4 regions of the Allobosea sp. 05T422_2 genome follow, and region 1 is predicted to be linked to each of the others. Evidence: predicted binding sites of a transcription regulator. Region 1 holds the regulator's gene; each other region holds the start of a gene.
The links. The regulator LexA, encoded in region 1, represses DNA repair genes until DNA is damaged. The targets are predictions, from matches to a motif close to TGTTCNNNNTGTGTTCNG.
Positions count from the first base shown of each region.

Region 2: the regulator LexA is predicted to act here: its motif matches at 3,398-3,415, upstream of recA (recombinase RecA).
Region 3: the regulator LexA is predicted to act here: its motif matches at 1,830-1,847, upstream of AC1DJT_RS24990 (single-stranded DNA-binding protein).
Region 4: the regulator LexA is predicted to act here: its motif matches at 4,109-4,126, upstream of dnaE (DNA polymerase III subunit alpha).

Region 1 is NZ_JBFTLD010000209.1:4,435-11,086, reverse strand. Features, by position in the region: gene trpD (anthranilate phosphoribosyltransferase) at 1-251, shown strand, start outside; gene trpC (indole-3-glycerol phosphate synthase TrpC) at 259-1,068, shown strand; gene moaC (cyclic pyranopterin monophosphate synthase MoaC) at 1,065-1,553, shown strand; gene AC1DJT_RS26855 (molybdopterin molybdotransferase MoeA) at 1,550-2,761, shown strand; gene lexA (transcriptional repressor LexA) at 2,843-3,547, shown strand; gene AC1DJT_RS26845 (ComEC/Rec2 family competence protein) at 3,541-5,778, opposite strand; gene gltX (glutamate--tRNA ligase) at 5,937-6,652, shown strand, end outside.
Region 2 is NZ_JBFTLD010000118.1:7,312-13,627, forward strand. Features, by position in the region: gene alaS (alanine--tRNA ligase) at 1-2,046, opposite strand, end outside; gene recA (recombinase RecA) at 2,228-3,274, opposite strand; gene AC1DJT_RS20050 (hypothetical protein) at 3,441-3,920, opposite strand; gene cckA (cell cycle histidine kinase CckA) at 3,978-6,316, opposite strand, start outside.
Region 3 is NZ_JBFTLD010000180.1:5,730-11,924, forward strand. Features, by position in the region: gene uvrA (excinuclease ABC subunit UvrA) at 1-1,537, opposite strand, end outside; gene AC1DJT_RS24990 (single-stranded DNA-binding protein) at 1,934-2,470, shown strand; gene AC1DJT_RS24995 (VOC family protein) at 2,953-3,387, opposite strand; gene AC1DJT_RS25000 (SRPBCC family protein) at 3,490-3,984, opposite strand; gene AC1DJT_RS25005 (ArsR/SmtB family transcription factor) at 3,987-4,340, opposite strand; gene AC1DJT_RS25010 (M20 family metallopeptidase) at 4,516-5,631, shown strand; gene AC1DJT_RS25015 (E22 family MetX-like putative esterase) at 5,722-6,195, shown strand, end outside.
Region 4 is NZ_JBFTLD010000074.1:17,888-24,365, reverse strand. Features, by position in the region: gene proS (proline--tRNA ligase) at 1-889, shown strand, start outside; gene AC1DJT_RS15170 (lipoprotein-releasing ABC transporter permease subunit) at 927-2,228, shown strand; gene AC1DJT_RS15165 (ABC transporter ATP-binding protein) at 2,248-2,937, shown strand; gene AC1DJT_RS15160 (DMT family transporter) at 2,965-3,939, opposite strand; gene dnaE (DNA polymerase III subunit alpha) at 4,347-6,478, shown strand, end outside.

The DNA.
Region 1 (6,652 bases):
GCCTGGCCCGTGCAAAGCCCGAGGATCTGCGCGGCGGTGAACCGGCGCAGAATGCCGAGGCGCTCCGCGCGGTTCTCGACGGCAAGAAGACGCCCTTCCGCGATATCGCGGCCTTCAATGCCGCCGCCGCGCTCGTCGTGGCCGGTCAGGCCGGTGATCTGCGCGACGGCCTCGCCCGCGCGACCTCGGCGATCGACAGCGGCAAGGCCAAGGCGACGCTGACCGCACTTATCGCCAGCTCGAACGCGTGAGGACGTCATGAGCGACATCCTCGCCCGCATCGAGGCCTATAAGCGTCAGGAGATCGCCGCAGCCAAGGCCGCGGTTTCCCAGGCGGAGATCGAGCAGCGCGCCCTGGCTGCCGGCCCCGTGCGTGGCTTCACGGCCGCGCTTGCCGCGAAACACGCGGCCGGCAAGCCTGCATTGATCGCCGAGATCAAGAAGGCCAGCCCGTCCAAGGGGCTGATCCGCGCCGATTTCGACCCGCCATCGCTGGCACGCGCCTATGCCGATGGCGGCGCGGCCTGCCTGTCCGTACTGACCGATGCCCCCTCTTTCCAGGGACAGCCGGAATTCCTGCAGCAGGCGCGCGCGGCAAGCGGCCTTCCCGCCCTGCGCAAGGATTTCCTCTATGACCCCTATCAGGTCTTCGAGGCTCGCGCCTGGGGCACCGACTGTATCCTGATCATCATGGCCGGTGTCGATGACGGGACAGCCCGCGCGCTGAACGAGACGGCAAAGTCACTCGGCATCGACGTGCTGGTCGAGGTTCACAACGAAGCCGAGCTCGATCGTGCCCTCGAGCTCGACAGCCCCCTGCTCGGCATCAACAATCGCGACCTTCGCAGCTTTGCCGTCGATCTCGCCGTCACCGAGAGACTTGCTCCGCGCGTCCCCGCGGACCGCATCATCGTTGGCGAGAGCGGCATCTTCAGCCATGCCGACATCGCACGGTTGCAGCGCGCCGGCGTCAACACCTTCCTCGTCGGCGAGAGCCTGATGCGGCAGGACGATGTCGCCGCTGCCACCCGTGATCTCCTGACCGGTTCTGCGCGCAGCGCAGCATGAGCAAGCTCAGCCATCTCGACGCCAGCGGCCAGGCCCATATGGTCGATGTCGGCGACAAGGAGGAGACCTCGCGCATCGCTGTCGCCGAGGGCTGTGTCGTCATGCAGCCCGGGACTCTGGCGATCGTGCGCGATGGCGACGCCAAGAAAGGCGACGTACTTGGCACGGCGCGCCTGGCTGGAATCATGGCCGCTAAGCGCACGCATGAACTGATCCCGCTCTGTCACCCCCTGCTGATCAGCAAGATCAGCGTCGACCTCACCCTGGACGAGACATTGCCCGGGGTGCGCGTGAGCGCTGAGGTCAAGATGAAGGGACAGACCGGCGTCGAGATGGAGGCGTTGACCGCTGTCGGCGTCGCCTGCCTCACAGTTTACGACATGGTCAAGGCGGTCGACCGGGCGATGCGGATCGAAGGCATCAGGCTCGTCCACAAGTCAGGTGGAAAATCCGGCACTTTCGATCTCCCGGAAACTGCGCGATGAGCCTCACGCCCGTCCCCGTCGCCCTGAAGGCGCTGATCGACAGCGTTCCGGCACCGACACCATCAGAAACCCTGCCACTCGCACATTGCGTAGGGCGCGTGCTCGCCGCCGACCTGCAGGCGCTTCGGACCCAGCCCCCCTTTGCCAACTCCGCAATGGACGGATACGCCGTTCGCGCAGATGATATTGCGCCGGCAAATGAATTGCGTGTCATCGGCGAATCGGCTGCCGGTCGTTCCTTCTCAGGGATGGTCCGCTCCAATGAGGCTGTTCGCATCTTCACCGGTGCTCCGATTCCGGAGGGCGCCGATACGATCCTGATTCAGGAGAATGCGGACGGCGTCGGCACTGCGACGATCCGCGTGCGCGAGGGCGCCGAGCGCGGCAAGTTCGTTCGTCAGGCAGGATTGGACTTCTGCGAGGGCGAGGTGTTGCTTCTCGCCGGCAGCCGGCTCGACAGTGCGAGCCTCGGCCTCGCGGCAGCCATGGGCCACCCCATGCTCACGGTGCGTCGCAAGCCACTGGTCGCGATCCTCGCGACCGGCGACGAACTGGTCCAGCCCGGCGAGCCGGTTGGACCCGACCAGATCGTCGCGTCCAACAGTTTTGCGCTCGCCGCGCTGGTCGAGCAGGCCGGCGGCACGGCGCTCGATCTCGGGATTGCCCGCGATGATCATGCCGATCTCGCCGACAAGATTGGCCAGGCACGGAAGGCCGATGCCGATGTGCTGATCACCCTCGGAGGAGCCTCGGTAGGTGAGCACGATCTCGTCCAGGCAGCGTTGATCGGTCAAGGCATGGCGCYCGGCTTCTGGAAGATCGCCATGCGGCCGGGCAAGCCGATGATGATGGGCCGCCTCGGCCGCATGGTCGCGCTCGGCCTACCCGGAAACCCCGTCTCGTCCATCGTCTGCGGGCATCTCTTCGTCGTGCCCCTGCTCAGGACCCTCCTGGGCGTACCGGAACCGGAGCGCGATCTGAGTGAGCCTGCAATCGTCGGAAGAAATTTGCCGGCAAATGATGAGCGGCGGGACTATATGAGGTCGGAACTGACGCTCACTCCGGAAGGATGGCTGGCAACGCCCTTCGCCAAGCAGGATTCATCGATGCTGGCCACTCTTGCCCGCGMCGACGCGCTACTCATTCGCGAATCGTTTGCTGCGCCGGCAAACAAAGGCGACAACTGCCGGATCATCCGCCTACGCTGAGCGCGCTTGCGGAACACAACGCGAACCTGTATGGTGTTCGTGCTTTGTTTCGATTCCATACAAAGAGCGCCGGCGGGAACCATGCTGACACGCAAACAGTTCGAACTGCTTCGTTTCATCCAGGAACGCCTGCGCGAGACAGGGGTGCCCCCCTCCTTCGACGAGATGAAGGACGCGCTCGATCTGCGCTCCAAGTCCGGTATCCATCGCCTGATCATGGCGCTGGAGGAGCGCGGGTTCATTCGCCGCCTTCCCAATCGAGCCCGAGCGCTGGAGATCATAAAGCTGCCCGAAGGGGCCGGCGGCCCTCAGGCGACGCGCGGACGGTTCAGCCCCTCCGTCGTCCAAGGGGGGCTTGGCAAGGTCCGGCCGATCGCACCGCCCCCGGACGAAGATGTGCGCTCCACGGTTGCGATTCCGGTCATGGGGCGGATTGCCGCCGGTACACCGATTTCCGCCATCCAGAGCCGCAGCCATACCGTGGCACTGCCTGYCGACATGCTTGGCCCCGGTGAACATTTTGCCCTCGAGGTTCGCGGCGACTCGATGGTGGAAGCCGGCATTCTCGACGGCGATACGGTGGTGATCAAGCGTCAGGACACGGCCAATACCGGGGATATCGTCGTGGCTCTGATCGATGACGAGGAAGCAACGCTGAAGCGACTGCGCAAGCGCGGCTCCTCGATCGCGCTCGAGGCTGCCAATCCCGCCTATGAGACAAGGGTGCTGGGACCGGACCGCGTCAAGATTCAGGGCCGCCTGGTCAACCTGATGCGGCGCTACTGAAGCGGCTCGTGTTCTTCGACAGCCGCCAGCGGCAAAGCCGGCGTGCTTGCAGGCCGCTCCCGCTTGCGGCTCCAGGGACGATCGACACCATCCTGCTCTGATAGATGGGCGCGCCAGCCGCCCTTGTTGCCGACAAGGGCGGTCGCGCCATCGCGCGACAATGCCCTGCGGTCGATCAGTCGTGCTGCGCACGGAGCGTTCCACGGAATCGGCGTGATGACGAGATCGGCGCGCCGACAGTCCTCGACGATGGCCAGGCGATCACGTGCAAAGGCAACGCTTCGTCCATCCTTGCTGCGGACGACACAACCCAACGTGTCGCAGGTCGCGCCTTCCCGCAGGCTGTTGTCGTCAGTCCGGCGATTATCGCCATCTGCGTTCAGCCATTGCTGCAGCACGAAGCGGCTCGGTTGCCCCGCCAGGATCATGCGACCATCGCCCCCGCGGACCAGGATCCCGGAACCATCGCGTTCGATCAGGATGTCGGGCCTGTCGGGCTTCGCTGCCACGAGCAGTCCCGCGATCAGGGGGGCGACGGCCAGGAAGCGCAGCGGTGTCGTCCAGAGCGTGATCCAGAGAAGCGCGGCGGCAAAGCATGCGAGCGCCGCGGCCCCGAATGCAGGAATGATCACCGCGGAGTGGTCGAATCCCGCAACCCAGCGCGCGGATTGCAGCACATAGTCCGAAGCGACTCCCATGAGCGCCCAAGCCGGCCAATCCAGGCCGAAGGGATAGGCGAGCACGCCGAAGACAGCGGCAGGCATGACGATCAGGGAAACGAAGGGCAAGGCGAGCGCATTGCCGAGCAGACCGAAGGGGTTGAAGGTCTGGAAGTGATAGGCACCGAACGGTGCGGTTGCGACCGTCGCCAGCACGGTCGTGACCGTGAGCCCGACCACCGCGATCCAGATCGGCCGTAGCGGCCAAGGCAGGTTCGCCGGCGCCTCGGAGTGGCCGCGATCCTCCCAGCGCTCGGCAAAGGCGATCAGCGCCGCGACAGCGCCAAAGGACATCTGGAAGCTTGGACCAAGCAGCGCGTCAGGCTCGCGCAGCAGAACGATCATCGCAGCGAGAGCCAGATTGCGCATGCTGAGCGCCGGGCGATCGACGAGAATCGCACCGAGCATGACCAATGTCATGATCAGCGAGCGCACCGTCGCGACCTCGGCTCCCGAGAAGATGCAATAAGCCGTGGCGCCGAGCATCGCGGCCAGGGCGGCGAGTTTCTTTATGGGCCAGCGCAATGCCAGCGTTTGCGATAGCGCCAGCAGGCCACGGACCAGGCCGAAGATCGTGGCGGAGGCCAGCACCATGTGAAGGCCCGAGATCGAGATGATATGATAGATTCCGGCCGCGCGGAGGTCGATATTGGTCGCCTCCGTGATGAGGCCGCGCTTGCCAGTAACCAGCGACGCCGCCATCGCGCCAGCCTGCCCTCCCCCGATCCCGGCGATGCGCTCCGTCAGGGCATTGCGCGCCCGGTCGACCGTCGCGGGTATCTGAAGCTCGAGCGGTGGCTGCAAGGGTGGTGGGGCGAGCGTGATCTTTCCGGGGATGGTCCCGACTGCACCAAGCCCTCGGAAGAAGGCGTCGCGCCCGAAGTCGTAGCCACCTGGTCGCACTGGACCGGGCGGCGGCAGGAGGCGCGCGACGGCAGCGATGTGATCGCCCGGCGAAACCGAACCACCTTTGACGTTGACCCGAACCCGCCGTGGCAGGCGTTCAGGCTCCACCCCGGCAATGCTGGTCACCAGGATCACGAGGCGCGCGCCGGCGTCGCGCGCCTCGACCGATTCGACAAAGCCGGTGAGTTGTCCCACGCGCATTCGATCGAGCATCGGTGCTGCGATTGTCGCCGTGCGCCAGGCCGCGGCACCAAAGCCGGCGAAGATGGCAGCAAGGCCGACGCAAGCGAGCATGACCGGGCGTCGGGCGCGCGACAGCGCTGCCATCGCAGCGGAGACGCCAAAGCCGGAGAGCGGGACCCAGAAGGATGGCTCGCGATCAGCCGCGAAATAGAGCAGAATGCCGGCTCCCATCAGCACCGGCAGCCAGAGAAACAGCCTTCTTCGTCCGGCCTCGATCGCGATGGCGCCCAGGAAGCGCGCGCGCCATTCGGCGAGAAACAACCGAATGGCAGCGTCCTGAAACCATATCTCGGGAATGCGGAATGGTACGGCGCGAACACGCGCGCCGCGCAGCCGGCTCGGGTCTGGCGGCGCCTCGCGCATAGGCCGTCCCTCGGTCAGCCAACCAGATGCGATCTTGCGCTTAACGTCGGCCCCATCAGCATGTTACAGGGGCGGCGTCGGTTGTCATGTCCCTTCGACGTCTTGTTCCTCTGCCGCTCTGTCGGCCTCATTTCCCGTCCTGCCGGAGCCTGCCTTTCATGAGTGATGCGGTCGTTACGCGCTTCGCGCCGTCTCCAACCGGATTCCTGCATATCGGCGGCGCGCGTACCGCGCTGTTCAACTGGCTCTATGCCCGTCGCCATGGCGGCAAGATGCTGCTGCGCATCGAGGACACCGACCGCGAACGCTCGACCGAGCCGGCCATCGCGGCGATTCTCGACGGCCTGTCCTGGCTTGGCCTCGATTGGGACGGCGAGACCGTCTACCAGTTCGCCCGTGCGGCCCGGCACCGCGAGGTCGCCGAGCAGATGCTCGCCGCCGGCAAGGCCTATTATTGCTATGCGACACCGCAGGAACTCGAGGAGATGCGCGAGAAGGCGCGCGCCGAGGGCCGTCCCATGCGCTATGACGGACGCTGGCGCGATCGCGATCCGGCAACCGCGCCGGCCGGCGTGAAGCCGGTCATCCGCCTGCGCGCGCCGCAGACCGGAGAGACGGTGGTCGAGGACGAGGTGCAGGGCCGCGTCGTCTGGCAGAACGAGAATCTCGACGACCTCGTGCTGCTGCGTTCCGACGGCAACCCGACCTATATGCTCGCTGTCGTCGTGGACGACCATGACATGGCCGTGACCCATGTCATCCGTGGCGACGACCATCTCACCAACGCCGCCCGCCAGACCCAGATCTACCAGGCGATGGGCTGGCGCGTGCCGAGCATGTCGCATATCCCGCTGATCCATGGGGCGGACGGCGC
Region 2 (6,316 bases), on a different contig from region 1:
ATCGCCGGTGCGCGAAACATGGGTGCCGCCGCAGAGCTCGACCGAGAAGGCCTTGCCGGCCTCGGTCGTCCCCATCGAGACGACACGGACCTCATCGCCGTATTTTTCACCGAACAAGGCGCGGGCCCCCGAAGCGATGGCTTCGTCGACGCTCATCAGGTGGGTCGCCACCGGCTCGTTCCGCAGCACGGCTGCGTTGGCGATATCCTCGACCTGGGCCAGCTCCGCCTCGGAGATCGGCTTGGGGTGCGAGAAATCGAAACGGAGCCGCTCAGGCGAGACCAGCGAGCCCTTCTGGGCGACATGATCGCCAAGGACGAGCCGGAGCGCCTCATGCAGCAGGTGGGTCGCGGAGTGGTTGGCGCGAATCGTGCTCCGGCGCGCATGATCGACTGTAAGCTCAGCCGGTGTGCCGAGCTTGATTTCGCCCGAAGTGACCTTGACCGCGTGGGCGAAGATGTCGCCGAGCTTCTTCTGCACATCCGAAACTTGTGCGGCGAAGCCCGCCCCGGTGATTGTGCCGGTATCGCCAACCTGGCCGCCGGACTCGCCATAGAACGGGGTCTGGTTGAGCACGACGAAACCGGTGTCGCCGGCCTTCAGGCTCTCGACTTCCGCATTGTCGCGGATCAGTCCGGTGACAACGCCCTCGGCCGTCTCGGTGTCGTAGCCGAGGAACTCGGTGGCGCCGACGCGGTCGCGCAGCGGGAACCAGAGCTTTTCTGTCGCAGCCTCGCCGGTGCCGGACCAGGCGGCGCGCGCCTTCGCCTTCTGCTGCTGCATCGCCGCGTCGAACCCGTCGAGATCGACGCCGATATCGCGGGCGCGGAGCGCATCCTGGGTCAGGTCGAGCGGGAAGCCATAGGTATCGTAGAGCGTGAAGGCGACATCGCCCTTCAGCTTCTGGCCGGCGCCGAGATCCTTGGCAGCGTCGTCGAGAATCGAGAGGCCGCGTGCCAGCGTGGTGCGGAAACGGGTCTCCTCGAGCTTCAAGGTCTCGGTGATCAGGGCCTCTGCACGCAGCAGTTCGGGATAGGCCTGGCCCATCTCGCGGGTCAGGACCGGCACGAGCCGGTGAAGCAACGGCTCCTTGGCGCCGAGCAGCTGGGCATGGCGCATGCCGCGACGCATGATGCGGCGCAGGACATAGCCGCGGCCTTCATTCGAGGGCAGAACACCGTCGGCGATCAGGAAGGCAGAGCAGCGCAGGTGGTCGGCGATGACACGATGGCTCGCCTTCATCGGTCCGTCGGACGAGACCGATGTCATGTCCGCGATGGCGCGGATCAGGGTCGCGAAGAGGTCGATCTCGTAATTGTCATGCGTGCCTTGAAGCACGGCGGCGACACGTTCCAGCCCCATGCCGGTGTCGATCGAGGGCCGCGGCAGATTGGTGCGGATGCCGCCGGCGGCCTCCTCATACTGCATGAACACGAGGTTCCAGATCTCGATGAAGCGGTCGCCGTCCTCATCGGGCGAGCCTGGAGGGCCGCCGGGGATATGGTCGCCATGGTCGTAGAAGATCTCGGAGCAGGGGCCGCAGGGGCCGGTGTCGCCCATGCGCCAGAAATTGTCCGAGGTCGGAATCCGGATGATCTTCGAATCCGAAAGTCCGGCGATCTTCTTCCAGAGCGCGTGCGCCTCGTCATCCTCGGAATAGACCGTGACGGTCAGCTTTTCCTTGGGCAGGCCGAACTCGCGCGTGACCAGCGTCCAAGCGTGGGTGATCGCCTGCTCCTTGAAGTAGTCGCCGAAGGAGAAGTTCCCCAGCATCTCGAAGAAGGTGTGGTGGCGCGCGGTGTAGCCGACATTGTCGAGGTCATTGTGCTTGCCGCCGGCGCGCACGCATTTCTGCGCCGACGTGGCGCGCTGGTAGGAGCGCTTTTCCTGTCCGGTGAAGACGTTCTTGAACTGCACCATGCCTGAATTGGCGAACATCAGCGTCGGGTCGTTGCGTGGCACGAGCGGGCTCGATGGCACCACCTCATGGCCGTTCGCCTTGAAATAATCGAGGAAGGTGGACCTGATTTCGTTGACGCCGCTCATCGCAATTCGAACTCTGCTTCAGGATGGGTGGCCGGGCGGGCCTGCTGGTTGGGATCGGTTCTAGTCAGCGGCTTTGCACCTGTCCAGAATTCCCGTGACAAGGCCTTGGCGCATAAAAGAAACGGGCGGCCCCGAAGGGCCGCCCGCCAAAAATACCCTGCCGCTGGCGCGGAGATAAGGCTCAGGCGTCGCCCTCGTCGAGATCATCGTCGGTCGGTGTCGCCTCATCGAGGATGCGATCGGCAACGAGGCCTGAATTCTGCCGGATCGTGGCCTCGATGCGCGCCGCAACGTCCGGATTGGCCTTGAGGAAGGATTTGGCGTTCTCGCGGCCCTGGCCGAGGCGCTGGCTGTCGAAGGAGAACCAGGCTCCGGCCTTCTCGACCATCCCGGCCTTGACGCCGAGGTCGATCAGTTCGCCAACCTTCGAGATGCCCTCGCCGAACATGATGTCGAACTCGACCTGCTTGAAGGGCGGCGCCACCTTGTTCTTGACGACCTTGACGCGGACCTGGTTGCCGGTGGCCTCGTCGCGCTCTTTCAGCGTCGAGACGCGGCGAATGTCGAGGCGCACGGAGGCGTAGAATTTCAGGGCGTTGCCGCCGGTCGTGGTCTCGGGCGAGCCATACATCACGCCGATCTTCATGCGGATCTGGTTGATGAAGATGACCATGCAGTTCGAGCGCGAGATCGACGCGGTGAGCTTGCGCAAGGCCTGGCTCATCAGGCGCGCCTGGAGGCCGGGCTGGACATCGCCCATCTCGCCTTCGATCTCGGCGCGGGGCGTGAGGGCCGCAACGGAGTCGACCACCAGCACGTCGATGGCGCCGGAGCGAACCAGGGTGTCGGTGATCTCGAGCGCCTGCTCGCCGGTATCGGGCTGCGAGATCAGGAGGTCGTCGAGATTGACGCCGAGCTTGCGGGCATAGACCGGATCGAGTGCGTGCTCGGCATCGACGAAGGCGCAAACGCCGCCCTTCTTCTGGGCTTCGGCAATGGTGTGGAGCGCAAGCGTGGTCTTGCCGGAGGATTCTGGTCCGTAGATTTCGATGACGCGGCCCCTGGGGAGGCCGCCGACGCCGAGCGCGATATCGAGCCCGAGCGAGCCGGTCGAGATGGTCTCGATCTCGATCGCCTGCTGGTTCTTGCCCAGGCGCATGATCGAGCCCTTGCCGAAAGCCCGTTCGATCTGCGAGAGCGCCGCATCGAGCGCCTTAGCCTTGTCCATCGAAGAGCCTTCCACGAGCCGGAGATTTGCCTGATTCACAACGTGCGCTCCTTATGGCAGGGGCGCGATCACTTCTCAATGTGCGCCGTGAGCAAATATGGTCACGGTTTGTTCCTGTCTTCAAGTTCTTTTTTTGTTCTCATTCATCGCCTCCCTGCAGAGCTGTTCAAGCCCGGCTGTCGCCCTTCGCTTGCATGGCCCGGATCTGCATCGCGTTGCCGAGCCGCTCCAGCTCCAGGGTGTAGCAGTAGAGCGCGAAGATGACGGCGATGAGGAGCGCCCCGCGCCAGCTCAGATCGAGATAGCCAAGATCGAGCTCCGGGACGTGCCGGAGATAATAGAGCGAGAACAGAGCGCCGCCGAAGATGAAGCCGATCCGGGCTGCGAAGGAGACGAAGTGGCCGATCACCAGGCCGCCATAGGTGGCGGGGATGGTCACATGACGCAGGCGCCACCAGTAGCAGGCCTGGCCGATCAGGACCGCGAGCGCGGTCTGCAACGCGCTGCCGCGAGTGGCAGTCATGATCGTTCCGATATTGTCGATCAGCAGGAGGAAAATGCCCCGCACATTGGCGAGCACGACGATCGCACACAGGGTTTGGGCGAGAAGCAGGATCAGGTATCTGCGTGAGTTCCCGTCCGACATCGCGCTGCCCGCATCGTTCGTGGACGCCGCGCCTCGCTACCTGCGCGGCCTCGCGCCTCAGCTCATCGCGGCCTTCACTGTCTCGACCAGCTGCTTCATCGTGAAAGGCTTGGGCAGGAAGTGGAACTGCTCGCCTTCCGGCAGGTTCTTGCGGAAGGCCTCCTCCGCGTAGCCGGAGACGAAGACGACCTTGGTGGCCGGGTTGCGCTGACGTAGCTCGCCAAGCAGGGTCGGGCCGTCCATCTCGGGCATGACCACGTCGGAGACGACGAGGTCGATCTTGCCGTCATGCTTGAGGAAGATATCGAGCGCCTCCACGCCCGAGGCCGCTTCGTGCACGGTATAGCCGCGCGAGATCAGCATGCGGGCATTGAGCGCACGCACCGCGTCCTCGTCTTCGACCAGCAGGATGACGCCGGCGCCGGTATGATCGGCTGCGACCTTCTTGGGCGCTTCCTTGGCAGCGTTGTCGGCGGCGATCTCCTCTTCCGTCGGCACGTGACGAGGCAGGAAGATGCGGAAGGTCGTGCCCTTGCCGAGGGTCGAATCGACGAAGACGAAGCCACCGGTCTGCTTGACGATGCCATAGACCATGGAAAGGCCGAGCCCCGTGCCCTTGCCGACCTCCTTGGTGGTGAAGAAGGGCTCGAAGATCTTGTCGAGATGTTCGGCCGGGATGCCGGTGCCGCTGTCTTCGACTTCGAGCATGACATAGTCCGCGGTGGGCAGGGCCTGATGGCCGAACCCGGCGCATTCTTCCGCTGCGACGTTGCGCGTGCGGACCTGCAGCTTGCCGCCGTCCTGCATGGCATCGCGCGCATTGACCGCGAGATTGACGATGACCTGTTCGAGCTGACCGAGATCGGCCTTGACCGACCAGAGGTCGCGGCCCTGGCGAATGTCGAGCGAGACCTTGTCGGCGACGACGCGCTTCAGCATCAACGAGAGATCGGAGAGCACGTCGCCGAGCTCGAGCACCTGCGGGCGCAGCGTCTGGCGGCGCGAGAAGGCGAGCAGCTGCCGGACCAGCGAGGCCGCCCGGTAGGCGTTCTGCTTGATCTGCATGATGTCCGGGAAGGACGGGTCGGTCGGCTTGTGGCTGGCGAGCAGGAACTCGGACGCGTTGATGATGACCTGCAGCACGTTGTTGAAATCGTGCGCGATGCCGCCGGCGAGCTGGCCGACAGCCTGCATCTTCTGGGCCTGGTCGATATTGTCCTTGAGCTTGCGCTCGGAGGTGGTCTCCAGCGCATAGACGATGGCGCGCTCACCATCGCTGTCCTCGGTCGCTGCGACCGGAGAGAGATAGAGTTTGGCCGAACGTCCGTCCTCGCCCGAGAGATTGGCATCGAGCGGGGCGATGTCGCTGCTGCCGGCCATGGTCGCTGCGAGCGCCTCGTCGAGGCTGCCGGGCGCGACGAGATCCTGGATTGTCGCGGGCTGGCGGCCCTGCTGCGTCAGCCGGGTGAAGGCGGCGTTGGAGCGCAGGATCGCGCCGTTGCGGTCGACAGTCGCGATCGCCATCGGTGTCGAGTGGAAGAAGCGGGCAAAGCGCACTTCGGCATCGCTGCGCCCGTCGGACCCGGCTTCGCCGGTCGTCCGGTTGAGCACGAGCGTGCGTGAGGGGCCAGCGCGGCTGTCGCTGCCGAAGGCAACCTGATGATGCAGCCTGACCGGCAGGGTCGTGCCATTGCGCCGGCGCAGATCGACATCGAGGACCTCGACGCGGACATCGCCGGGCTGCCCGCGAATGGCCTGGATCAGGGCAGCCGCGTTCGAGGTTGCGATGTCGTCGAGATGCAGTCCGCCCGAGCCGAAGCGGGCGAGGTCATAGTCGAGCCAGCCCGAGAGCGTGGCATTGAGATAGGGCACTTCGCCATCGGCGTCGATCGAGAGGAAGCCGGCCGGTGCGTGATCGAGATAGTCGATCGCGTGCTGGAGTTCCTGGAAGGCGTTCTCCTGACGCTCACGCTCGGGCGTCACGTCCGAGACGCTCCAGAGCATGGCGGCCTTGCCCTCGCGGCGCACGGGGGATACCCGGATTCGATACCAACCGACCGTGTCGCGACCGTTGAGGGCGGGCTCGAGCCGGACTTCCTCCGCCAGCCGGCGGCCTTCGCGCGCGGCGGTCGCCAAACGGTAGATCGCTTCCGAGACCTCCGGGCGGCCGGTAAACAGGCGTTCGACCGGCTTGATGTCGCTGGCTCCGCGGGCTCCGGCGAGCGCCAGATAGGTTTCGTTGGCGTAGACGATGCGGTTCTCGCCCTCGGTGACGACGACGCCGTCATCGGCGCTGTCGACGATGGCTTTGGTCAGGTCATTGCGCGCTGCGCGGCCCGAAAATTGAACAAGGCCAATAGAAAAGGCAAAGAGGCCGAAGACACCGATCACTGAAA
Region 3 (6,195 bases), on a different contig from region 1:
GGATACGCTGGCTCTCGCCGCCCGAGAGCGTGCCGGAGCCGCGCGCCAGCGTCAGATATTCCAGCCCGACGTCGAGCAGGAAGGTCAGGCGGTCGCGGATCTCCTTGAGGATGCGCGTCGCGATCTCGGTCTGCTTCGGCGTGAGATGGCGCGGCAGATCGGAGACCCAGGCCAGCGCATCGCGAACCGAGAGGCGGGAAATCTCGCCGATATGACTACCGGCGATCTTCACCGCCAGCGCCTCGGGCTTCAGGCGAAAACCGTTGCAGGCGGCGCAGGGCGTCTCGGACATGAAGCGGCCGATTTCCTCACGCGCCCAGTCGGACTCCGTCTCCTTCCAGCGCCGCTCCATGTTTGTGATGACGCCCTCGAAGGGCTTCTTCACCTCATAGGCGCGCAGGCCGTCATTATAGGCGAACCGCACCGGCTCGGTGCCGGTGCCGAACAGGATGGCATCGTGCGCCTGCTTCGGCAGCTCGGACCAGGGCTTGGTCATCGAGAAGCCGAAATGCTTGGCGAGCGCGTCCAGTGTCTGGCCGTAATAGGGCGAGGTCGACTTGGCCCAGGGCGCGATCGCCCCCTTCTTCAGTGAGATGGAATTGTCGGGCACGATCAGATTGGCATCGATGCGCATCTCGTGGCCGAGACCATCGCAGGTCGGGCAGGCGCCGAACGGGTTGTTGAATGAAAAGAGCCTGGGCTCGATCTCGGGGATGGTGAAGCCGGAGACGGGGCAGGCGAATTTGGAGGAGAAGGTGATGCGCCTGGCCTCGCCGCTCTCCTCCTTCTCGTCGGCATATTCGAAGACCGCGATACCCTCGGCGAGCTCCAGAGCCTGTTCCAGCGAGTCGGACAGGCGTGCGGCGAGGTCGGGGCGTATGACGATGCGGTCGACCACCACGTCGATGTCGTGCTTGAACTTCTTGTCGAGGGCGGGAGCGTCCGGGATCTCGTAGAACTGGCCGTCGATCTTGACGCGCTGGAAGCCGCGCTTCAGCCAGTCGGCCAGTTCCTTGCGGTATTCGCCCTTGCGACCGCGCACCACGGGCGCCAGCAGATAGCCGCGCGTCTTCTCCGGCAACTCCAGCAGCCGGTCGACCATCTGGCTGACCGTCTGGCTCTCGATCGGCAGGCCCGTCGCCGGCGAGTAGGGGATGCCGGCACGTGCCCAGAGCAGGCGCATGTAGTCGTGGATCTCGGTGACGGTGCCGACTGTCGAGCGCGGGTTCTTCGAGGTCGTCTTCTGCTCGATCGAGATGGCCGGCGAGAGCCCGTCGATCTGGTCGACATCGGGCTTCTGCATCATCTCGAGGAACTGGCGGGCATAGGCCGAGAGGGACTCGACATAGCGGCGCTGGCCCTCGGCGTAGATCGTGTCGAAGGCGAGCGAGGATTTGCCCGAGCCTGAAAGGCCGGTGAAGACCACGAGCTTGTCGCGCGGAATCGCCAGGTCGACATTCTTGAGATTGTGCTCGCGCGCGCCGCGCACGGAAATCACGCGTGCATTCGGATCGGCCGCGCGGTTGCGGTCGAACATGTCCTCAAGCGTGGCGGCTTGTTCAGCCAAAGAGGTCTTGCGGGCCATCGGGGCGTCCGTTCGGGTAAGGCGTAGAGATAGGGCAAATGCCCGGCCATGCCAGCCTCACGGCGGTCTGGCAGGCATGAATATCATGCAGCGGGATAGGCTGCTGTCTTTCTCCTGACAATTCGCGTCAGGAGTAGGGCGTCCGGTTTGGCGATCGGTGCCGCCGTCCGCCGAGGCTCGTCCGACCTCCGGCGGCTGCCTCGCGAATCCTGATGAAGACAGGGGACAACTCTGCAAAACGAGCTTGAACAAAGCAAGAACATTGTTGATAGTGACGTCTGCGGGCGCTAGGGTCCGGCTCCGGTCGTCGATCGGATTTGCAGATGTGCGCAGGAAATGGAGCCTCTCATGGCTGGTAGCGTCAACAAGGTCATTCTGGTCGGTAATCTCGGGCGCGACCCCGAGGTGCGCCGGCTCGGCAGCGGCGAGCCGGTCGTCAATCTGCGCATCGCCACGTCCGAGACCTGGCGCGACAAGCAGTCCGGTGAGCGCAAGGAAAAGACCGAGTGGCACTCGGTGGTGATCTTCAACGAGAATCTCGCCAAGGTCGCGGAGCAGTATCTGAAGAAGGGCTCGAAGGTTTACATCGAGGGCCAGCTCCAGACGCGCAAGTGGCAGGATCAGTCCGGCGTCGAGAAGTACACGACCGAAATCGTGCTGCAGCGCTTCCGCGGCGAACTCACCATTCTCGACAGCCGCGGGCAGGGCGGATCGGACGAGTATGGCGAGGGCGGCGGTTCGGTCGAGGACCGTTCGGGCGGCGGCGGTTCCTTCGGGCGTTCGAGCCCGATGGGCAGCGGTGGCGGCTCGCGCCAGCCGGCTATGTCCAGCGGCGGCGGCGGGCGTTCGTCGAGCACCCACCTGGACGACGATATCCCGTTCTAGGGCAAGCGAGGGCGAACCGCTTTGCGGATCGCAATCTCCTCAGGATCAGAAGGTCGCTCCCGACCGTTCGGAGCGGCCTTTTTGTTGGTATCCGAAGGACGGGGCGGCTCTCCCTCCATCATTGCCAAGAGCGGCAAGCGGCATTCGATGACTTAGATCGCGAATCTCGGTGCGAGATTGCATTTATTCGCGCTCGAGCAGTCAGACCCGACCGCCGTCCAGGCGCGAAGGACCGTCTATCGGGCACCCGCAATAACGAGTGGGCTGAAGCTGCGCTGTCGCGCAAGCTGAGGAACGGACTTGAGCGCGGAGCTTCCCGACCTTCTAGAACGTCAGGCGCGTCTGACGCGCGCGCCGGGCCTAGCCGTGACTGCGCGCCGCTTAGAACATCGGACCGGATATCATATCCGGTCCGATGTTCTAAGCTTCTGTGTTTGCATCGGCTTTCCCGAAAACCGCAATCTACTTTTCGGGCCGATGCTTTAGCCGTCATAGGCCCTCTGAAGCGCGGCGATGTCGATCTTCTGCATCTGCATCATCGCCTGCATGGCCCGGCCGGCCTTCTCCTGTTCGGGACTGCTCAACAGCTTGGGCAGCACTGACGGGATGACCTGCCAGGAGATGCCGAACCTGTCCTTCAGCCAGCCGCATTGCTGGATCTGTCCACCGTCTCCGAGCCTGTCCCAGTAGTAATCGACCTCGTCCTGGGTTTCGCAGTTCACATAGAGCGAGATCGCTTCCGTGAACTTGAAGCGTGGGCCGCCATTGAGTGCCGTGAATTGCAGGCCTTCGAGCTCGAAGGATGCGGCCATAGGCGAGACGCCGCCGAGCTTCGAATTCTTGAAGATGGAGGTGTAGAATTTTGCCGCCTCCTCAGCCTGGCCATCGAACCACAGGAACGGGGTGATCTTCTGCATGGTCGTCTCCTCCTCTTGCTTGCTGAGCGCGGGGCGGTCGCCCGAATGCTGCGAGTGCAGGGCTTCCGGAACTGATCGGTGAAACGGCTCAGGTGGAATGGCTCAGGCGGCCTGCCGCCTTTCAGCGAACAGGGTGTCGAGCTTCCCGTAGCTTGCGGCGACGCCTTCCTTCATGCCGCTCCTCAGCGCGCCGTCGCGGGCCTCGCGCGAGGAATAGAGTACGGTCAGCGCGAGTTCGGTCTTGCCCGCCTGCTCCGTCAGAACCAGCGTCGCGATGGCCTCGCCCCCGGTCCAGTCCTGGTCGAACAGTTCGGTTCGGACGATACGCTCAGGGCGCGCGATCTCGCGGTAGATCCCGCCCATTCCCATCACGGTGCCGTCCGGTCCGTGCCAGACGTGGCGGAAGCTGCCGCCGACKCGAAAATCGACCTCGCAATGCTGCAGTGACCAGCCTGGAGGGCCGCTCAACCACCTCTTCAGCAGCTCAGGTCGGTTCATGGCCTCGAAGACCAGCTCGCGCGGTGCGTTGAAGAGGCGGGTCATCAGGACCTCGCGGTCGCTGGGCGTCGAGACGGACAGATCGGCGGTCGTCATCATCGTCACTCTCCTTTGGGTTTCATGCCTTTCTCGGCCTTCATCTCGTCGAGAAGGAGGTCGAGGCGCTGGAAGGTCGTCTCCCAGAACTGGCGATAGCCTTCGAGCCAGCCATTTGCGTCGGCGAGAGCTTGGGGCTCGAGCCGGCAGGGGCGACGTTGTGCGTCCCGTCCGCGCGAAATCAGTCCAGCGCGCTCCAGCATCTTGAGATGCTTGGAGATGGCCGGCTGGCTCATAGCGAAGGGCTGGGCCAGCTCGGTCACCGAAGCCTCGCCAAGGGCGAGGCGTGCCAGGATCGCCCGCCGTGTCGGATCGGCCAGGGCGGCGAAGGTGGTGTCGAGCCGGCTGGATGGCGTCATTTAATTACCAATTGGTTATATAACGTAGTTGTTATTTAACGTGGCGCAGCCGTTGTCAAGGCTGAGGGCGGGCAGCCCGGCCCTTCCGATCGATCTGTCATGCGGGGCAGGCATCTCCGCCCCGGCGTGTGAAATCCTTGTGCGCAATGGGGGAACGGGCGTATGTGCAGCGCTCATGAGCAACACTGATCCCGCCGCCTCAGCCCTGTCCGTCTGGATCGCGCTGGAAAGCCCCACCCATCACGCTCCTGGCGTGAACGGCATGATGGACCTCGTCGCCAAGGAGGTCGAAGGCCTGCCGATCGCGGTCGAGCGCCTGCCGGGGCGCGACGGCCTCGGAGACAGCGTGATCCTGAGGGCCGGGCTCGATAATGGCGAGAAGGCCATTTCGGTCATGTCACATCTCGACACGGTCCACCCGGTCGGGACGAGTGCCAAGGATTTGCCTGTCCGGATCGAGGGCGACAGGCTCTATGGTCCTGGCGTCTATGATATGAAGGGCGGTGCCTGGCTCGCCCTGCAAGCCTTCAAGGATGTGGCCAAGGCGGGCTCGGCCAAGCGGCCGATGATCTTCCTGTTCACGCCCGACGAGGAGATCGGCTCGCCGACCACCCGTTCGGTGATCGAGGATATCGGGCGGCAGTCGGCGGCGGTGCTGGTCACCGAGCCGGCGCGCGAAGGTGGCCGCATCGTCACGGCCCGCAAGGGTGTCGGCCGCTTCGACGTCAGGCTCGAGGGGCGCCCGGCCCATTCAGGCTCACGCCATGCTGACGGACGCAGCGCCATCCGCGAGGCGGCGCATCAGATCCTCGCCATCGAGGGCATGACGGACTATGCGCGCGGCATCACCATGTCGGTCGCCTTGATCGGCGGCGGCACGGCGGCGAACGTGATTCCGCAGCATGCCTGGTTCAGCGTCGATGTGCGCGTCACCACGCTTGCCGACGGTCAGATGATGGAGAACCGCATTCTTGGGCTCACGCCCCGCGATCCCGATGTGAAGATCACGGTGACGGGCGGCATGAATCGGCCGCCCTATGAGAAGTCGAGCACGGTCGCGCAGTTGTTCGAGACAGCGCGTGGCGTTGCAGCGAAGGTCGGCTTCGATCTTCAGGACTGCCCGATGACCGGTGGTGGTTCCGACGGCAATTTCACGGCGGCGCTCGGCGTGCCGACGCTGGATGGTCTCGGCATCGACGGCAATGGCGCCCATACGCTCGAGGAATACGCCCTGATCTCCTCGATCGCACCGCGTCGAGCCCTGATCAAGGGGCTGCTCGAAACGGTCTGAGCGCTCGGCTTCCCGCTTCCGCTTCTGCCCGAAATCCGCTCTGATGCTTCCCAAGGCCGCGTGACGGCTGTCCTTGGGAAGGGAAGCGGCATGAAGAACTGGATCGCAGGCGCCCTTGGCGCTGCTTGCATGGTGGTGGCGGGAATGGCAGCGGCACAGGACCTGATGGTCGAGAAGAAGGTGTTCGAGCTGCCGAGCTTCACGACGCAAGGCGGGCGCACACTCAAGAACGTCAAGGTCGGCTGGGAGAGCTACGGCACGCTCAATGCCGACAAGTCGAATGCGATCCTGATCTGCCATTTCTTCTCGGGCAATTCGCATGCCGCCGGCAAGTACGACGCAAGGGATGCCGCGCCAGGCTACTGGGATGCGATTGTCGGTCCCGGCAAGGCGATCGACACCAATAAGTACTTCGTCCTGTCCTCCGATACGCTGGTGAACCTCAACACCGGCGATCCGAAGACGACGACCACCGGCCCGGCTTCGCTCAATCCCGATACCGGGAAGCCCTACGCGCTCGATTTCCCGATCGTCACGGTCGGCGACTTCGTCAATGTCCAGAAG
Region 4 (6,478 bases), on a different contig from region 1:
CGTGATGCGTGGGCGCGAATTCCTGATGAAGGACGCCTATTCCTTCGATCTCGACCAGGCCGGCGCGCGGCACGCCTATAACCGCATGTTCACCGCCTATCTCAGGACCTTCGCCCGGCTCGGCCTGAAGGCAATCCCGATGCGTGCCGATACGGGCCCGATCGGTGGCGACCTCAGCCACGAGTTCATCGTCCTCGCTTCCACCGGCGAGAGCGAGGTATTCTGCCACAAGGACTATCTCAGCTTCGAGACGCCGAAGGTCGACACCGACTTCGATAGCGTCGACGGATTGCAGGCCATCGTCGACAAATGGACGAGCCTCTACGCTGCGACCGAGGAGATGCACGACAAGGCGGCATTCGACGCGGTTCCCGCCGGCCAGCAACTGTCGGCGCGCGGTATCGAGGTCGGGCATATCTTCTATTTCGGCACGAAGTATTCCGAGCCGATGGGCGCGACGGTGACCGGGCCGGACGGGCAGCAGGTGCCGGTGCATATGGGCTCTTATGGCATCGGCCCGAGCCGTCTCGTCGCAGCGTTGATCGAGGCCGGTCACGACGATGCCGGCATCGTCTGGCCGGACGAGATCGCACCGTTCGACATCGCGGTGCTGAACCTGAAGATCGGTGACGCAGCGACCGACGGCGCCTGCGAGCAACTCTACAGAGCGCTCTCCGCCAAGGGCTATGACACGCTCTATGATGATACAGACGGTCGGCCAGGCGCCAAGTTCGCGACGGCAGACCTGATCGGCGTACCGTGGCAGGTCATCGTCGGGCCTAAGGGCCTGGCTGAGGGCAAGGTGGAAATCAAACGCCGCGCCGGCGGAGAGCGCGAACTCGTCTCGCTCGCGGCTGCGCTGGAACGCTTCCCGGGCCGCTCGGCTTGAGTGGGAGCGGCATGATCGCGGAGCGGAGCAGGCGCCGATGAACGTGGCGGTGGAGTCGATGTCGACCGAAGCAGAGCAGCCCACCGGCACACGCCCCTTTGCGGGTTTCGAATGGCTGCTGGCCGGGCGCTACCTGCGCACGCGTCGGCGCGAAGGCTTTGTTTCGGTCATCGCGGGCTTCTCGTTCCTCGGCATTTTGCTCGGGGTCGCCACGCTGATCATCGTGATGTCGGTGATGAACGGCTTCCGGAAGGAACTCCTGGAGAAGATCGTCGGCGTCAACGGCCACATCTTTGCGACGCCGATTGATCGCCCGCTCGATGACTACGAAGCGGTCGCGGCACGGCTGCGGCAGGTTCCCGGCATCAAGCTCGCAATCCCCTTGGTGGAAGGCCAGGCGCTTGCTTCGTCGCAATACGCCAATGGCGGCGTGCTGGTGCGCGGCATTTCCGAGGCGGATCTGAAGTCGATCCCCTTCATCGGCAACAATATCAAGCGCGGTACGCTCGATGGTTTCGACGCCGCCGCCGGCGTCGCCATTGGCAGTCGGCTTGCCGCGGCGCTCTCGCTGACCGCTGGCGACACGATCACGCTCGTTTCTCCGAAGGGAGCCTCGACCCCGTTCGGAACCGCTCCGCGCATCAAGGCCTATCCGATCCAGGCGGTATTCGAGATAGGCATGACCGAGTTCGATTCCTCGTTTGTCTTCATGCCGCTGGCAGAAGCGCAGGCCTATTTCAACCGCGATGGCGATGTGAACGTCATCGAGGTCTTCATCGACAATCCGGATCGGACCCAGGTCGTGCGCGATGCGATCGAGGCCGACGCGCCACGGCCGCTTGTGCTGTCCGATTGGCGGCAGCGCAACCGTACCTTCTTCAACGCGCTCGAGGTCGAGCGGAACGTCATGTTCATCATTCTCACCCTGATCGTGCTGGTGGCGGCGCTGAACATCGTCTCGGGCCTGATCATGCTGGTGAAGGACAAGACCGAGGACATCGCGATCATGCGCACCATGGGCGCGTCTCGCGGCACTGTGCTGCGCGTCTTCCTGATCACGGGGGCGGCCATCGGCGTGTTCGGTACATTGGCAGGGCTAGGCCTCGGCGTTCTCTTCGCCAACAACATCAAGTCGATCATGGCCACCCTGAATTGGATCACCGGGGCCAATCTCTGGGATCCGACAGTACGCTTCCTGAGCGACATTCCCTCCGTGATCGACTGGCGGGAAGTGGCGAGTGTCGTCGGGATGGCGTTGGTCCTATCGCTGCTGGCGACGCTGTATCCGGCCTGGAAGGCCGCGCGGCTGGACCCGGTCCAAGCCCTGCGGATGGGTTGAGGCAGAAGAACCCGTGGCCATGCAACGCGAAACACCGGCGCTCTTCCTCTCCCAGATCGAGCGCTATTACCCACAGACCGATGCTCCGCTCGAGATCCTGCGCAAGGCGGATTTCGCACTGTGGCCGGGCGAGCTTGTCGCGCTTGTTGCACCGAGCGGTACCGGCAAATCGACGCTCCTCCATGTCGCCGGCCTGCTCGAGAAACCCGATAGCGGCGAGGTCTTCGTCGGCGGAATCGCGACCAGCAAGCTGGACGACAAGGGCCGCACCCGGCTGCGCCGCACCGAGATCGGTTTTGTCTACCAGTTCCACCATCTGCTGCCTGAATTCACGGCGCTCGAGAACGTCATGCTGCCGCAGCGCATTCGCGGCCTGCGGAAGCGGGAAGCCGAGGAGCGGGCGACTGAACTGCTCGCCTTTCTCGGGCTCGGCGAGCGGCTCGACCATCTTCCGGGCGAGCTTTCCGGTGGCGAGCAGCAGCGCGTCGCGATTGGGCGTGCGGTCGCCAATGCGCCCCGTCTGCTCCTCGCGGACGAGCCGACCGGCAATCTCGACCCTCACACCTCGCTGCATGTCTTCAACACGCTGGTCGCCTTGGCCCGGGCTTCGGGTCTCGCGGCCCTGATCGCGACCCATAATCTCGACCTCGCCCGGCGGATGGACCGGCAGGTGACGATTCGGGACGGGCTGGTCGTTCCGCTGCGTTAGCGCGGGCACGGCTTCTCCCGTTGCGCACTACCGGGCGCGCCCGCGCTTTCCGCGAGCTGGCGCCACGACGGCAAGGCCGGCAATCACGATCACGAGAATGCCGATCMAGGTCGCGGTMGATGKCAGATCGTCGAACATCGCGTAACCCAGCGCGGTCGCGCCAAGCAGTTCGAGATAGACGAGCGGCGACAGCGTCGAGACCGGCGCCATTCTGAAGGCGCTGATCGTGAGCAGGTTGCTGACGGCCGAAAGCAGTCCCATCAGGAGGATCAGCAGAATCTCCTCGCGATTGGGCACCGTCCACTGGAACAGGACGATAGGCGTCAGCAACAGGATGCCGAAGACGAGCTGGATGGTCAGTGCCGACAGCGGTGTGCTGCCCTGGGCGGTCGCTCGGGTCATCACAAGGTAGCACGCCATCAGTCCGCCCGACGCCAGCGCGATCAGCGTGCCGGAACTGCCGTCAGCGCCCGGTCTCACGATCAGCATGGCTCCGATGAAGCCTAGAATGACGGCCGCCAGCTTTCGGCGATCAAGCCGCTCGCGCAGGACAATCATGGCCAGCAGGGTCGCGATGATCGGCGCGATGAAGTAGGCACCCAGAGCGTCGGCAAGCGGAATGCGCGCGATTGCGGTGAAATAGAGCGTCATCGCGCCAACCAGGAAGGCGGTGCGCAGAAGCTGCGGCAGGATCTGGTTGCGGCCAATCAGCGGCGCCGGCGCGCGCGCCTGCACATACAGCACGACAGGCAGTACGAAGCCGAGCGCCGCGACATAACGAGCCCAGCTTAGAAAGGCCGGGGAATGCGCTCCGCTGAGATACTTGCCGATCGCATCCGCGCCCGGGATGAACAGCATCGATATGGCCATCAGGACGATGCCCAGCGCGGGGCTACGCGTGCTGCCGGAGGCTGACGCGCGCTCGTCCTGCTGGTTCGCCTCGGCGGGTTCTGAGCGGAGATTGGCGACGGAAGCGCCGGAGGCATCTGAACTTTGGTCCATGCGGCTCTCTAGCAGATTCCGCGGCGCCGACAGCCGTGGACGAGCCTGAATGCGCCGACGGGAAAGCGTACGCGACCTACGCCGAAGGGTTAATCGCCTTCCACCACCATCAAGGGGATATTAACCTCCATCCAGACGTCCAGAATGGAACTAACGCTGCGCGATTGACGAGAACAAAACAGGAATTATGATGGACATATAGCGAACATCTGGAGGTCAAGATGGTTTTAGCACGTAAGCTGGTCGTCGGAATGGTGGAGCTTGCCTCGCTCGGCCTCTTCCTTGGGATGATCTGGCTCTGGGCGGCGCTGCTCGCCGCTCCTAGCGTCTGAGCCATCCACAGCCGGGCGGAAAGCCTCTCGACTGGACCGGTCGGCCCGCTCCATAAGGGCGGACGAGGTGACCCGATGAGTCGTGAGCAGGGCCGGTCCCGCATTCTGTCCGAGGTGGGTTTCGTCCATCTMCACGTTCATTCGAGCTATTCCCTGCTCGAAGGGGCCATGACGGTCAGCACGCTGGCCAAGCTAGCCACTGCGGACGGCCAGCCCGCTTTGGCCCTGACCGACAGCAACAATCTTTTCGGCGCACTCGAATTCTCCGAGAAGCTCGCTGGTGGCGGCATCCAGCCCATCGTGGGCGTCCAGCTCTCGGTCGATTTCGCCGACGAGGTGGATAGCGGCCGCCGGCCCGTTCAGGCGCAGGCCGTGCCGCACATCGTGCTGCTTGCCATGTCCGAGGCGGGCTACGGCAATCTGATGAAACTCGTCACCGAAGCGTGTCTCGCAAGCGGCGGCGCCGGGCAGCCGATTTCGTCGCTCGAGAAACTGACGGCACATCATGACGGCGTGATCGCGTTGACCGGCGGGCCGGGCGGCCCGATCGACAGTGCGCTGCGTGCCGGGCAGGTAGCCCAGGCTGGCGCTCGCCTGGCAAAGCTCGCCGAAATCTTCGGCGACAGGCTCTATGTCGAGATCCAGCGCCATGGCCGTKATGGCGAGGCTGCCGTCGAGGCGCATCTGCTCAGGCTCGCCTATGATTCCGAACTCGCCATCGTCGCGACCAACGAGCCCTTCTTTGCCAAGGCCGGGGATTTCGAGGCGCATGATGCGCTGCTTGCGGTAGCCGAAGGGCGGCTGGTCTCCGACGGCGAGCGCCGGCGCGTGACGCCAGGGCATTTCTTCGTCACCCGGTCCGAGATGAAGCGCCGCTTCGCCGATCTGCCGGAGGCGCTGGCCGCGACCGTCGAGATCGCGATGCGCTGCACCTGGCGCGTCACGACACGCAAGCCGATCCTGCCGCGTTTCGGCGAGGAGGGGCGCGACGAGGCAGAGGAGCTCGAGGTCCAGGCGCGCGCCGGTCTGGCGGCTCGGCTGTCCAAGCACGGCCCGGCTTCGGGCTATACTGTCGGTGAATACGAGTCGCGGCTTGATTTCGAGCTTTCGATCATCAACCGCATGAAGTTCCCGGGCTACTTTCTCATCGTCTCGGACTTCATCAAATGGGCGAAGGACCAGGGCATCCCGGTCGGGCCGGGACGCGGCTCCGGCGCGGGTTCGCTCGTTGCCTATGCGCTGACCATCACGGACGTCGATCCGCTCCGCTTCGGCCTGCTTTTCGAGCGCTTCCTCAATCCCGACCGCGTCTCGATGCCGGACTTCGACATCGACTTCTGCCAGAACCGACGCGAAGAGGTGATCGACTACGTCAAGCGGCGCTATGGTGAGGAGCGCGTTGCGCAGATCATCACCTTCGGCACGCTGCTGGCGCGTGGTGTGCTGCGCGACGTCGGCCGCGTGCTGGAAATGCCCTATGGCCAGGTCGACAAGCTGACCAAGCTGGTGCCGCAGAACCCGGCGAAGCCGATCTCGCTGCCGGAGGCGATCGCTGGCGAGCCGAAGCTGCAGGCGGCTGCGGACGAAGAGCCGGTTGTGGCCCGCCTGCTCGAAATTGCCCAGAAACTGGAAGGGCTTCACCGCCACGCTTCGACCCACGCCGCAGGCGTGGTGATCGGCGATCGACCGCTCGAGCAACTCGTCGCGCTCTCGGTCGATCYGCGTACCGGTATGCGCGTGACCCAGTTCAACATGAAATGGGTCGAGCAGGCCGGCCTGGTGAAGTTCGACTTCCTCGGCCTCAAGACGCTGACGACGCTGACGACCGCCGTCACGCTGATTGCCCAGCGCGACATCCAGATCGACCTCGCCAAGCTGCCTTTCGACGATCCGAAGAGTTACGAGATGCTGGCGCGCGGCGAGACGGTCGGCGTGTTCCAGGTTGAATCGGCGGGCATGCGCAAGGCCCTGGTCGAGATGAAGGCCGACCGGATCGAGGACCTGATCGCGCTCGTCGCCCTCTACCGGCCGGGTCCGATGGACAACATCCCGACCTATTGCCGCCGCAAGCTCGGCTTGGAGGATCCCACCTATCTCCATCCGAAGCTGGAACCGATCCTGGCCGAAACGCATGGCATCATCGTCTACCAGGAACAGGTGATGCAGGTGGCTCAGGCGCTCTCGGGCTATTCGCTCGGTGAGGCCGA